DNA from 2 places in the Nocardioides sp. Leaf374 genome. Region 2 is predicted to be linked to the other one. Evidence: riboswitches for the same ligand, from Rfam matches in the RefSeq annotation. Region 2 holds a riboswitch; the other holds the start of a gene.

Region 1 (6,885 bases), on a different contig from region 2:
CGGGATTGGACGGACGGGGAGGGGACGGTGCACGGGGGACCTGCCTTCGGGAGGGAGGAGCGACGGGAGGGCGGCGGGAGGGTGGCGGGAGGGCGGTGGGCCGACGCGGCGGGAGCCGGGTCAGCGCAGGTGGCGGCCGGGGCCGACGACGAGGTGGTGGCGACCCCGCGAGTCGCTGAGGTGGGCGGCGTCGACGCCGAAGACCCGGGCGACGACGTCGCGGGTGAGCACGTCGTGCGGTGCACCCGCGGCGTGGACCCGGCCCTCGTGGAGCACGACCACCTGGTCGGCGTAGGCCGCGGCGAGCGCGAGGTCGTGCAGCGCGGTCAGCACGGTGCGCCCGGAGGCGCGCAGCAGCGCGAGCAGCGCCACCTGATGGCTGACGTCGAGGTGGTTGGTCGGCTCGTCGAGCACGAGCAGCTCGCAGTCCTGCACCAGGCCGCGGGCCAGGCAGACCCGCCGCCGCTCGCCGCCCGAGAGCTGGGCGCAGGGCCGGTCGAGGGCGGCGTCGAGCCCGACCTCGGCGAGGGCGGCGCGGGCGTGGGGCCGGTCGCCGTCGCCGCGCGCCCACGGCCGGTGGTGGGGCAGGCGCCCCAGCGCCACGAACTCCCCCGCGGTCATGTCGGCCGGCGGGCTCTCCTCCTGCGCCACGAACGCCACGACCTGCGCCCGGCGGCGCGCCGGCAGGTCGTGGACCTCGCGGTCGCCGACCAGCACCGCCCCGGTCTCGGGGCGCGTCAGGCCCGCCAGCGTGCGCAGCAGCGTCGTCTTCCCCGAGCCGTTGACGCCGAGCACGGCGGTGGTGCTGCCGGGTGCCAGGTCGAGGTCGACACCGCGCAGCACGACGCGCCCGCCGACCGCGCACGACAGCGCCCGGGCCGTCAGGGCCGGTGCGGGCCGGCCGCTCACGCCCCGCCCCCGAAGTGGTAGCGCCGGCGCCCGAGCAGCAGCAGGAAGACCGGCGCGCCCACGAGGCCGGTGACCACGCTCAGCGGGATCTCCTGCGGGCTCACGACGGTGCGGGCGACCACGTCGACCCACACCAGGAAGACCGCGCCACCGAGCGCGGCCACCGGGAGCATCGCCCGGTGGCCGCCGCCGACGACCAGGCGCGCCAGGTGGGGCACGACGAGGCCGACGAAGCCGATGCCCCCCGAGACCGCCACCAGCACCCCGACGAGGGCGGAGGTGAGGACGAAGAGCGCGATCCGCAGCGCCGCGACCGGCACGCCGACCGCGGCGGCGGTGTCGTCGCCGGTGGCCAGCGCGTCGAGCCAGCCGTGCACGCCGACGACGAGCACCGCCGCCACCAGCACCGCCGCCGCGGGCGCCACCAGCTGCGCCCAGGTCGCGCCCGCGAGCGAGCCGAGCAGCCAGAAGAGCACCGACTCGGTCGCGCGGGGCTCCTCGCCGAGGAAGACCATGAGGCTGGAGACCGACGAGAAGGCCGACGACATCACCACCCCGGTCAGCACCAGCCGCAGCGGGGTCAGGCCGCCCTGGGCCAGCGAGACCCCGAAGACGAGCACCGCCGCGCCGAGCGCCCCGAGCAGGGCGCCCACCGACAGCGCCCACGCCCCGAGCGCGGCGAGCGCACCGAAGGCGATGACCGCCGTCGCCCCGACGCCGGCACCCGCCGAGACCCCGAGCAGGTAGGGGTCGGCCAGCGGGTTGCGCACCAGGGTCTGCATCGCCGTGCCGGCCAGCGCGAGCCCGGCGCCGACCACCGCCGCCATCAGCACGCGCGGGGCGCGCAGCTCCCAGACGATGACGTCGAGCACCGGGTCGGGGCCCGGGCGCCCGTGCAGAACGCGCTCGCGCACCACGTCGACGACCCCGCCCACCGGCAGCCGCTCCGAGCCCAGCGCGAGGGCCACCACGAGCGAGACGGCCAGGGCCGCCAGCAGGCCCAGGTGCAGCGCGAGCCGCGGGCCGCGTCGTACGCCGGGCGGGGGCGGGTCGGCGGCGCGCGCGGGCGCGGTCGGCGGGGCGGGACGGGTCACGGCCACAGCGGGTCTCGCATCTGTCGGGGACCCGAGTCGCGCGGGCCGGCATCGGTCAGGCGAGCCAGCCGGTCTTCGGACTCGAGTTCGTCCCGGTGGGACACCTTCCCAGGCCACGGGCCCAGTGGTGCGTCGTCCCACCAGTCACTCTCACCGCTGCGCGTCAGCTCCGGATTCTCACCGGATTCCCGCACATCGTCAGATGTGTTCTGGCTCGCGGCGAAGTTAGCACGCCGCGGTCGCCCCCGGCGCCGCGCTCACCGGGCCCGGGCGGTCGAGGCCGCGGCGGTGCAGACGGTGTAGCCGAGCTCCCGCGCGGCCGCCTCCACCTGCGCGCGGGTCGAGGCGCTGACCCGGGGCGAGCCGGCGAGGGCGCGCGAGACCGTGGCGGGCGAGACCCCGGCGCGGGCCGCGACGTCGGCCATCGTGGCCGCCCCGGGCCCGGAGCCGCGGCCCGCTCCGTGCGCCAGGTCGGCGGCCGGGGCGAAGCGCTCGTAGCCCACCCGTCGGGCGACGGCGCGCACGTGGTCGCGGGTCGCGGCGCCGACGCCCGGGGCGTCGTTGAGCGCCCGGGAGACCGAGGCCACCGAGACCCGCGCCTCCCGGGCCACGTCGGCCACGGTGACCCGCGCGGGCACGGCTCAGGCCCGGCCGGGGGTGGGGCCGCCGAGGAGCTTGGCCAGCCACTCCAGCTGGGCCGCCTCCTGGTGGAACTGCCCGCCCTCGTGGTCGTTCCAGGGGTAGACGACCAGCTCGCTGGGCCCGCCGTAGGTGTTGCGGGCCGCGTGCACGGTGGAGGGCGGGCAGACGGTGTCCATCAGCGCCACCGACATCAGCGCGGGCGCGCTCGCGCGGCGCCCCAGCACCGCCGCGTCGAAGTGGGCGAGCGTGGCGAAGGCGCGGTCGGCGGCGTCGCGGTGGGAGGCGAGGAAGGCCGCCACCTCGAGGTAGGGGCCGGTCGAGGCGATGGCCACCCCGCGCGGCATGTCGCACAGGAAGGGCACGTCGGCGAGCACGCCGGCCAGTCCGTCGTGCAGGCCCGAGACGGCCAGCGCGATGCCGCCGCCCTGGCTGACGCCGGCGACGACGACCCGGTCGCGGTCGACGCCCGGCAGCGCGACACCGGCGTCGACCGCCAGCACCGCGTCGGTGAAGAGCCGGCGGTAGTAGTGCCGGGCCGGGTCCTCCAGGCCCCGCGTCATGAAGCCCCCGAGGTACGACGGTCCGTGCCCGTGGGGGTCGGGGGTGTCGCCGACCCAGCCGCCGCCGGAGCCCTGGCCGCGGCTGTCGACGTCGAGGGTGGCGTAGCCCGCCAGCGTCCAGTGCGGCACCTGGTGGGGCAGGCCGCGGCCGCCGGTGTAGCCCTGGTAGCGGATGACCAGCGGGAGGTCGCCGCCCACCCCGGCGGGGCGGCGGTACCACGCCCGCACGGGCTCGCCGTCGTAGCCGCTGAGGGTCACGTCGCTCACCTCGACCAGGGGCAGGCGGGCGTCGACGGGCTCGACCCGGGGAGCGCGGGCGCGCGCGCGGGAGGCCTGGAGGGTCTCCTCCCAGAAGGCGGCGAGGCCGGTGGGCTCGGTGACGCTGCCGCGGTAGGCGGCGAGCTCGGCGGCGGGAAGGTCGTACTGGGGCACGGTGGTCCTCGAGGGGTCGGGAACGGGCGCGGACGGGCGTGGACGGGAGGGGCGCGCAGCGGCGGGCGGTCAGCCCTTGACGGCGCCCTGGAGCAGCGCGCGGGAGAACTGGCGCTGGAAGAGCACGAAGACCGCGACGGTGGGCGCCAGGATGAGCAGCGAGCCGGCGGAGAGCAGCACGATGTCGGTGCCGTACTGGCCCTGGAAGGCGCCGAGCGCGCCGGCCATCGTGCGCTTGCTGGGGTCGCTGACCAGGACGATGGCGAGGATGAACTGGTTCCAGGTCCACAGGAAGAGCAGGATCGCCAGCGACGACAGGGCCGGCACGGCCAGCGGCAGGTGGATGTGGCGGAAGGTGCGCCAGGCCCCGGCGCCGTCGACGTAGGCCGCCTCGGAGAGCTCGACCGGCACGGTGAGGAAGTGTGCCCGCATCCAGAAGACCGCGAAGGGCATGTAGAGCGCGATGAGCGGCAGCACGAGCGCGGCGCGGGTGTTGAGCAGCCCGAGCGCCTCGATCTGGTAGTAGAGCGGCGTGATGAGCGACTCGAACGGGATGGTGAGCCCGAGCACGAAGAGCAGGAAGATCCACGACGCGCCGGGCACCTTGAGCGAGGCCAGCCCGTAGCCGGCCAGGCTGGCCAGCACCAGCGCAGCGGGCACGACGCCGGCCACGATGAGCATGCTCGAGACCAGCAGCGGGGTGAGGTCGGCGACGCGGTAGGCGTCGACGAAGTTGTGCCACTGCGGGTCGGCGGGCCAGCTGAGCCCGGTGGGGATGCTGCCCTGCGGCTGGAGCGCGGTGAGCAGCAGGCTGGCGAAGGGCACGAGGGTCAGCACCATGAAGACGACGAGGAGGCCCCGTCCGGCGAGGTCGGCACGGCGGGTCGCGGTCACTGGTCGGCCCTCTGGGTCAGTCGCTGGACGGGGACGATCGTGACGAGCACCAGCACCATGAGCACGACGGCCATGGCCGAGGCCTGGCCGATCTCGCGCTCGGTGAAGGCGAGGCGGTAGATCTCCACCCCGGGCACCATCGTGGAGCGGCCGGGACCGCCCTGGGTCGAGATGTAGATGATGTCGAAGCTGGCCAGCGCCGCGATCATCGTGACCGTGACGCAGACGCCCAGCTCGCGGCGCAGACCGGGCAGGGTGACGTGGCGCAGCTCGCTGAGCCGCCCGGCCCCGTCGATGCGGGCCGCCTCGTACAGCGAGGGGTCGATCTTGCTGATGCCGGTGAGCAGCAGCAGGGTGCACAGGCCGAGCATCACCCAGGAGCCGATGAGCCCCACCGCGGGCAGCGCGGTCTCGAAGTCGGCCAGCCAGGGCCGGGCGACGTCGCCGAGCCCGATCGCGCGGAGCACCTCGTTGGCGATGCCGTCGCTGGAGTAGACCCAGTCCCACACGATGCCGGCGGCCACCAGCGGGATGACCTGCGGGATGAAGAGCACGGTGCGCGAGACGGTCGCGAAGGGACCCGGTCGCAGCCCGTGCATCAGCGAGGCCGCGACCAGGCCGAGCACGACGGGCACGACGGTGAAGAACAGGATCAGCTCGAAGGCGTGCAGCAGCGTCTCTAGCTGGTCGGGGTCGGTGAGCACCCGACGGTAGTTCTCCGCACCCACCCACGTGGCGGGGCCGATGCCGTTCCAGTCGTAGAGCGAGTACTGCACCGAGGTGCCGAGCGGGAAGAGCACGAAGTAGCCGTAGAAGGCCAGGGCCGGCGCGACGAAGGCCAGGTGGCCCCACCGGCGCAGGCCGCCGGGGCGGGGACCGCGCCGGGGTGCGCGGCCCGTGGCGGCCGGGGAGGTCAGGGCCTCCCCAGCCGCCACGGGAGCTGCGGAGACGCTCACGACGACAGCTCGTCCTCGTAGGTCGCCTGGAGCGCCGGGGGGACGTCGGCGCCGCTGGTGCGGCCGTCGAGGAGCGACTGGAGCTCCGGGCGGATCGAGTTGGCGTAGATGCCGGAGGTGGCGTTGGCGATGAAGTCCACCAGCACCCCCGACTCCCCGATGGTCTGGGCGCCGGCGAGGGTCTGGGCGATCAGCGAGTCGGGGTCGACCTCGGGCAGCGGCAGCGAGGCGGGCCCGCCGGGGGCGGCACCGCCCTGCTCGACGACGATCTCGCGGGCGGTCTCGTCGGTGTGGACCCAGTTCAGGAAGTAGGCCATCTCGTCGGCGTGCTCGGCCTTGGCCGGGATCGCGTAGGTGTTGGGGGCGCCCATCGCGACCGGGGCGTTGCCCTCCTCGACGGGGGGCATGAGGAAGAAGCCGACGTCCTCGCCCATCGAGGAGTCGAGGTTGGCCGACTCCCAGTCGCCGTTGAACATGAACAGGCCCTCGCCGTCGACGAAGCGGCCCATCATCGTGGTGTAGTCGAGGCTGTTGGCGTCGGAGGGGAAGTAGCCCTCCTCGGCCCAGCGCCCGATGTAGTCGGCCGCCTCGACGGCGGCCGGGGTGTCGATGGTGGCGCCGGGCTTCTGGTAGGTCCACGCGGCCACCTCGGCCGGGTCGCCCATCTGGTTCAGCAGGGCCTGGAAGGGGAAGGCCACGCCGCCGATGTCGTTGAACTGCACGATCGGCTGCTCGCCGGCGGCCTTGGCCTCGGCCATGGCGTCCTCGAGCTCGTCGATGGTGGCCGGCGGCTCCTCGAGCCCGATCTCCTCGGCGATGCGGGTGTTGTAGTAGACGCCCGTCACCGAGTAGCCCACGCCCATGGCGTAGAGCGAGCCGCTGCCGCGGGTGCCGTCGTCGTCGACCCGGAGCTGCTCGAGCTGCGACTCGGGGAACTCGTCCCAGCCGAAGGCGTCGTAGTAGGGGTCGAGGTCGAGCAGCAGCCCGTCCTTGGCCGCGTCGACGATCGTGGGCAGGCGGATGAGGTCGGGGGCGTCGTCGCTGGCCATGACGCGCGGGGCGTTCTCGGTCAGCGCGGCGAACTGGTCGCTGCGGATGTCGAAGGTGATGTTGGGGTGCTGGCGGGTGAACTCCTCGCTCAGCTCCTCGACCAGCGGGAAGCCGGTCTCGAGGTAGAGGTCCAGGGTCACGTCCTCGTCGGTGAGCTCGGTGCCCACCTCGCGGTCGGGGTCCTGGGTCGCGGTCTCGTTGCCCGACCCCGGCGCGCCGCAGCCGGCCACGGCCAGCACGGAGAGGGTCGCCACGAGGCCGGTGAGCCGGGCGGGGAAGCGGACGGTCGTCCTGGTCACGGGTGCTCCTTCGATCGGGGTGCCGCGGGTGGGACCCGAGTCCGCGACG
Region 2 (6,885 bases):
GAAGTGGGGCTCGAACTGCGGGCGCGGCACGCCGATCTCCGGGCCGCCGAGCCCGAAGCCGACCAGCCCGTCGGTGGGGTGGCGCAGCGCGAGGTCCAGGGTCAGGTCGGCCGCGGGCAGGCCGGCCTCGCCGGGGATGTCGTAGATCCAGCGGAGCACGATCCCGAAGTCGCGCTCGGCGGCGACGCGGGCGTCCTCGATGGCCTCGTTGAAGGCCCCGATCGCGACGTGGGGCTCGCCCCGCAGCGCCTGCACCGAGGTGTAGGGGGTGCAGGTCAGCTCGGCGTAGCGCAGGGACTGCGTGGTGGCCATCTCGCGCGCGATCTCGTAGGTGAGGAAGCGGATGTCCTCGGGGGTGCGCACGAGGTCGACCACCGCGAGGTAGACCTCGATGAAGTGGGCGAAGTCGCGGAAGGCGAAGAAGTCGCGCAGCGCGTCGGGGTCGCTCGGCACGGTGCCGGGGTGGCGCTCGGCCAGCTCGCTGACGATGGCGGGGCTGGCCGAGCCGACGTGGTGCACGTGCAGCTCGGCCTTGGGCAGCCCGGCGACGAAGGCGCGCAGGTCGGGACGGGGGCCGAGCCCCGTCGTGGAGGAGTCGCTCACCCCACGGTCTCGTTGATCTGGTCGAGGATCTGCTCGGGGTCGCCGGAGATCTGCTCACCGTCGAGGAGCACCGTCGGGGTGCCCTGCACGCCGGCGTCCTGGGCGGCGGTGGTGGCGGCCTCGACCCAGTCGACCATCGACTCGCCGAGGATGCCGTCGCTGACCGCCGACTCCTCGGCGCCCGCCTCGACGGCCAGGTCGAGCAGCGCCTGGTTGTCGGGGAAGGGGCCCTCCTCGGAGGGCTGGTTGGCGTAGAGCAGGTCGTGGAACTCCTTGGCGGTCTCCGGGCCGCTCTCCTCGAGCACGACGGCGAAGGCGCTGGTGGCGCGCTCGGAGTAGTCGCCGATCCGGCTCAGCAGGTTGAAGGGGCGGTACTCCACCAGCACCGACCCGTCGTCGGCGAGCTGCTGGAGCTCCTCGCCGGTGCCGGCCTCGAGCTGGCCGCAGAAGGGGCAGAGGAAGTCCTCGTAGATGACGACCTGGTGAGGGGCGTCCTGCTCGCCGATGGTGACGCCGTACTCGCTCTGGCCGGCCGGGGAGGCGGTGACCTCTCCCCCGCCCCGCAGGCTCTGGACCCCGAAGGCGATCCCGACCACGACGACGAGCGCGAACACGACCAGCGTGATGCTGCGGATCGTGCGGCGGCGCTCCGCGCGCTTCTGGTCCTCGAGGGCGGCGGCGGCGCGCTGCGAGCGCTCCTGCTGACTGGGCTTCTTGGCCATGGGGTTTCCTCGGCGGTGCGGGTCGACGGCTGGCGTCCAGAACTCTAGGGGCCCGACCTGAGCCGTCGCTGAGTCGGGCCGAGCGCCTCGGCGCGTAGGGTGCGCGCCATGAATGATCGACTGGTCTGGATCGACTGCGAGATGACCGGGCTCGACCTCGGCGCCGACGCCCTGATCGAGGTGGCGGCCCTCGTGACCGACTTCGACCTCAACGTGCTCGGCGAGGGCGTCGACCTCGTCGTGCGCCCGCCGGCCGCCGCGCTGGAGCAGATGGGCGACTTCGTGCGCGACATGCACGAGAAGTCGGGGCTGCTCACCGAGCTCGACGCCGGGCTGACCATGGCCGACGCCGAGGCCGCCGTCCTGGCCTACGTGCGCGAGCACTGCGGCGACGGCAGCCGACCGCCGCTGGCCGGCAACACCGTGGGCACCGACCGCGCCTTCCTGGCCCGCGACATGCCCGAGCTCGAGGCCTTCCTGCACTACCGGATCATCGACGTCTCCTCGATCAAGGAGCTGGCCCGGCGCTGGTACCCCCGGGCCTACTACGCCGCCCCCGAGAAGCGCGGCAACCACCGCGCCCTGGCCGACATCCAGGAGAGCATCGAGGAGCTGCGCTACTACCGCGAGGCGGTCTTCGTGCCCCAGCCCGGGCCCGACAGCGCTGCCGCCCGCGCCATCGCCGCCACCCACGGCGGGTCGATCACGGGCCTCGATTCCACCTCCGGGAGCTGAGTCCCCTACACTTCATCGCGCGGTTCCGGCTCCGTCCGGCGCGCGCATGGTGGGTATAGCTCAGCTGGTAGAGCGCTGCCTTGTGGTGGCAGATGTCGCGGGTTCAAGTCCCGTTACTCACCCCGACACCGAGCCCCCGACCTGGTCCCCAGGTCGGGGGCTCGTCACGTCCGGCACCGATGAGTCCGGGTCGCACCGTCGGTCTGCTCCTGTGCCCGGCTCCCCCACCCGCCCTGGAGGCACCTCGTGAAGCTCCTGCTCACCTCCGGCGGCGTCACCAACGCCGCGATCGGGGCCGCCCTCGTCGACCTGCTGCCCCGGCCGGTCGAGGAGTGCCGCGCCCTCCTGGTGCCGACCGCCCAGTGGGGCCACCCGATGTGCGGGCCCGGCTCGGTGCGCGGAGCCGTGGTGGGCGCGGCGCCGCACGACCAGTCGGGCGTGTCCCTGCCCTGGGCCTCGGTCGGGCTGCTCGAGCTCACCGCGCTGCCCAGCATCGGCCCCGAGCGCTGGGAGCCGTGGGTGCGCGACACCGACGTGCTGCTGGTCGACGGCGGCGACGCGACGTACCTGGCGCACTGGCTGCGGGCCTCGGGCCTGCTCGACGTGCTCGCCACGATGCCCGCGCTGGTCTGGGTGGGCACGAGCGCCGGGAGCATGGTGGCGACGCCGCGGATCGGGGCCGACTTCGTGGAGTGGGCCGGCGCCGAGGACGACCGCACCCTCGGCTGGGTCGACGTGTCGATCTTCCCCCACCTCGACCACCCGCAGATGCCGGAGAACACCCTGGCCGCGGCCCGCAGCTGGGCCGCGGGCCTCGACCACCCCTCCTACGCCCTCGACGACGACTCGGCCCTCGTGGTCGACGACGGCCAGGTCAGGGTCGTCTCCGAGGGGCGCTGGGAGCGGCTCGGGGCCTGACCGGGCTGGTGCGCCCGGGGATGCTGGGGGCATGAGGCTCTCCGCCGCACCCACCGCGACCGCCGTCGTCGGGCTGGTCGGCCTGCTGACGGGTGCGCTCACCGGGTGCGCGGCGTCGGCCGACGACCTCGCCGCGCGCGGCGAGCGCTCCCCGAGCGTGGTCGACGTCGTGGTCGAGCCCGACGCCGCCGACGACGTTGCCGGGCCCCTCGCCACAGCCAGCCACCACGTGCGCGCGGTGATGCGCGCCGACGCCACGGCCGAGGAGGTCATGGCCCTCTTCGACGCCTACGACGACCAGGTCGACACCGGCGACGTCGTGTCGGTGTCGGTCACCCTGGAGGGGGCCACGGGCGCCTCGCTGGCCTCGGGCGAGGGGGTGGAGGTGTCGCTGCGCGAGGTGGAGGACCTGGTGCGCGCCCAGGCCGACCCGGTGGTGACGTCCTACCTGCTGCAGGACTACCCCGACCTCCCGCTCGTGCAGGTCGGGCTGGCGCCGGTGTCCTTCGCCGAGGTCGTCTCGGTCGCCGACCGCTACCTGCTCCTCGACGACCTCGAGTCGGTCACCGTCTCCTCCGGCGACCTCGTGCTCCGGCGCGAGGCCGTCGACGGGTCGGCCCAGCGGGTCGCCGCCCGCGAGGCCGCGGTGCTGGCCGCCGCCGAGCGCTTCGACCTGCTCGGCGCCGACGTCTCGGGCCGGGGGCCCACCCTCGACGTCGACGTCGCCGACGGCCAGGAGGCCGCCGCCCGCCGCTTCCTCGCGCGCACCGCGACCGACGACGTCGGGCGGGTGGTCGTGCGCTGAGGACTCAGCGCGCGCCCCCGCGCCCGCGGCGTACGCCGAGCAGCGCCGCGCCGCCCGCGAGGGCCAGGCCGGCAAGACCCAGGCCTAGCGGGAGGGCGACCCACGCACCGAGGCCGGCGAGCGGCGGCGGCAGCGCGGGGGCCGACTCGACCGCGACGGGCGAGGCGGCGCGCTCGCAGGTGACCTCGACCGACGGCGACGCCGGCCGGATGCTCGAGGTGGCGACCCAGTCGCCCGCGCTGCCGCCCTCACGGCGGTAGGCGCCGTCGACGGGGCCGGGCTCGAGCGCGGTGCCGACGTCGGTGCCGACCCCGGTGTCGCGGACCGTGCAGGCCGGGACCACCTCGGCGTCGTAGGTCCACACCAGCGCCGGGCCGTCGTCGGCCAGCTCCACGACGTGGGGGTGGCCGTCGGCGGGCACGAGGGCGCCCTGCGACCAGCGGTAGCCGTCCGCGTGGCTCAGCGCGAGCACCGCCGACGCCACCACGGCCACGAGGAGCAGCAGGACCGCGGTGGCCGCGAGTGCGAGGCCTCGCGGGTCGCGCCGGCCCGGGTCGCGCGGGTCGCGCGCGGCGGGCCGGGCGACGTCGGTGGCGGCGGGCTCGGACTCGCACTCGGTCACGGACGCATCCTGCCACCCGTCCGACGCGGACGTGGGGCGCGCGCGGGAGCGGTCGTTGGTAACGTGCGGGACGCCAGTCGACCCCCGGGTGCGCCGCGAGGCGGGCCCGGAGGTCAGGGAACCCGGTGAGAGTCCGGGACTGACGCGCAGCGGTATGGGTGACGGGCGGGACCTCTGTCTCACGACAGGCCACTGGACGAGAGTCCGGGAAGGTGTCCCGCGCCGGGTGATCCCGAGTCCGAAGACCTGCTGGCCCTTGCGGCAGCCGCCGTGAGGTCGTGACGGGCTTCGCGCACGAGCCCCGGCCTCCGGAGTGACCTCCATGCCCGACCTGACCCTCCCCACCGCGCGCCGGCGGCGCGACCGCTGCCCGGGGGTGACCCGCCCGTGGCTGGCCGACGACGGCGCCCTGGTGCGCCTGCGCCTGGTGGGCGGTGCGCTGCCGGCGCCCGCCCTGCTGCGGCTCAGCGAGGTCGCCCAGCGCTGGGGCGACGGCGACGTGCACCTCACCGCCCGCGCCAACCTGCAGCTGCGGGCGCTGCCCCACGACGGCGAGCGCCTCACGCCCCCCGTCGCCGAGGCCCTCGCCGCGACCGGGCTGGTGCCGGCCCCGAGCCACGACCTGGTGCGCAACGTCATGGTCTCGCCGCAGTCGGGCCTGGCCGGCGGGCGCGCCGACCTGCGGCCCGTCGCCGCCCTGCTCGACTCCCTGCTGCGCGCCGACGACGGGCTCACCGCGCTCCCGGGCCGCTTCCTGCTGACCCTCGACGACGGTCGCGGCGACCTGCACGAGGCCCCCACCGACCTCGGCCTGGTCGCCCTCGACGCCACCCGGGCCCAGCTGCGCGTCGGCGCCCGGGGCTGGGGCGCGGTGGTCGACCTGCCCCGGGCGCCGCAGGCCGTGCTCGACCTCGCCCGCGACTTCCTGCGCCTGCGCGGCGGGGGACCCGACGCCCCCTGGCACGTCGACGAGCTGGCCGGTCTCGGCGTGCCGCTCGCCCACCCCCTCGCGCGCCCGACCGACCCCGACCCGGCCGCGCTGGTCACCGCCGACCCCCTGCCGGCCGGCCGCGTGCCGGGCGGCACCCACGTGCTCGCCCCCGAGGGCCGCCTCGACCCCGCCCTGGCCCGCGCGCTGTGCCGCACGAGCACCGACCTCGTGGTCACCCCGTGGCGTGGCGTGCTCGTGCCCGACCTCGCCCCCGCCCCGACCCAGGAGACCGCGCGATGACCACGCTGCTGCGCCGGCCCGGCCGCCACTACCCCTACGTCGCCCTCGGCCCGGAGATCTACCTCGACTCCTTCGCCACCATCCGCCGCGAGGCCGACCTGTCGGGCGTGCCCGAGGAGGCCGAGAAGGTCGCGGTGCGGATGATCCACGCCAGCGGCCAGGTCGACCTGGCCGCCGACCTCGTGCTCCACCCCGACCTCGGCCGGGCCGGGCGCGAGGCGCTGGCCGCCGGCGCCCCGATCCTCACCGACGCCCGCATGGTGGCCATGGGCATCACCGCGGGGCGGCTGCCGGCCGGCAACGAGGTCCGCTGCTTCCTCACCGACGAGCGGGTGCCCGCCCTGGCCCACGACTGGGGCACCACCCGCAGCGCGGCCGCGGTGTCGCTGTGGGAGCCCCACCTCGAGGGCGCGGTCGTCGCGATCGGCAACGCCCCCACCGCGCTCTTCCACCTGATGGAGATGCTCATCGAGGGCGCCCCGCGACCGGCTGCGGTCGTGGGCTGCCCGGTGGGCTTCATCGGCGCCGCGGAGTCGAAGCAGGCGCTGGCCTCGCTGGCCGCCGACCACGGGATCGACGTGCCCTTCGCGACCGTGCGGGGTCGCCGCGGCGGCTCGGCGATGGCCTCGGCCGCCGTCAACGCCCTGGCCCAGGAGGCGGAGTGACCAGCCCAGTGACCAGCCCAGTGACCAGCCCAGTGACCAGCCCAGTGACCAGCCCAGTGACCAGCCCAGTGACCAGCCCAGCGACCAGCCCAGCGACCAGCCCGGCGACCGGCCGCTTCCACGGTGTCGGCGTCGGGCCCGGCGACCCCGAGCTGCTCACGCTGAAGGCCGCGCGCCTCATCGGCGACGCCGACGTCGTGGCCTACCACGCCGGGCCCGGCAAGGAGTCGAACGCACGGCGTACGGCGGCGGGCCTGCTGCGGCCCGGCGTCGTCGAGGAGGTGCTGGTCTACCCCGTGACCACCGGCGCCACCGAGCACCCGGGCGGCTACACCGGCGCGCTCGCGGTGTTCTACGAGGAGTCGGCGCAGCGCCTGGCCGCGCACCTCGAGGCCGGTCGCGACGTCGTGCTGCTCTCGGAGGGCGACCCGCTGTTCTACGGGTCCTACATGTACATGCACGACCGGCTGGCCGAGCGCTTCGAGACCGAGGTCGTGCCGGGGGTGCCCGCCTTCGCCGCGGCCGCCGCGGCGGTGGCCTCGCCGCTGGTGCGCCAGACCGACGTGCTCACGGTGCTGCCCGGC

Evidence for each region. Region 2 has a riboswitch for cobalamin ahead of LPA27_RS09480 (nitrite reductase). Riboswitches for the same ligand answer to the same signal wherever they lie in the genome.
Region 1: it holds a riboswitch for cobalamin, as region 2 does, so the genes downstream of both, LPA27_RS02520 (FecCD family ABC transporter permease) here and LPA27_RS09480 (nitrite reductase) in region 2, are expected to answer to the same signal.

Annotation. Positions count from the first base shown of each region.
Region 1 is NZ_CAKASO010000003.1:114,389-121,273, forward strand. It holds gene LPA27_RS02515 (ABC transporter ATP-binding protein) at 121-909, opposite strand; gene LPA27_RS02520 (FecCD family ABC transporter permease) at 906-1,919, opposite strand; cobalamin riboswitch at 2,052-2,232, opposite strand; gene LPA27_RS19335 (helix-turn-helix domain-containing protein) at 2,261-2,614, opposite strand; gene LPA27_RS02530 (acetylxylan esterase) at 2,645-3,637, opposite strand; gene LPA27_RS02535 (carbohydrate ABC transporter permease) at 3,707-4,531, opposite strand; gene LPA27_RS02540 (carbohydrate ABC transporter permease) at 4,528-5,487, opposite strand; gene LPA27_RS02545 (ABC transporter substrate-binding protein) at 5,484-6,836, opposite strand.
Region 2 is NZ_CAKASO010000016.1:13,854-20,738, reverse strand. It holds gene LPA27_RS09515 (adenosine deaminase) at 1-603, opposite strand, end outside; gene LPA27_RS09510 (DsbA family protein) at 600-1,325, opposite strand; gene orn (oligoribonuclease) at 1,434-2,060, shown strand; tRNA gene LPA27_RS09500 (tRNA-His) at 2,110-2,182, shown strand; gene LPA27_RS09495 (Type 1 glutamine amidotransferase-like domain-containing protein) at 2,307-2,978, shown strand; gene LPA27_RS09490 (hypothetical protein) at 3,010-3,783, shown strand; gene LPA27_RS09485 (hypothetical protein) at 3,788-4,405, opposite strand; cobalamin riboswitch at 4,521-4,653, shown strand; gene LPA27_RS09480 (nitrite reductase) at 4,728-5,636, shown strand; gene LPA27_RS09475 (precorrin-8X methylmutase) at 5,633-6,301, shown strand; gene LPA27_RS09470 (precorrin-2 C(20)-methyltransferase) at 6,370-6,885, shown strand, end outside.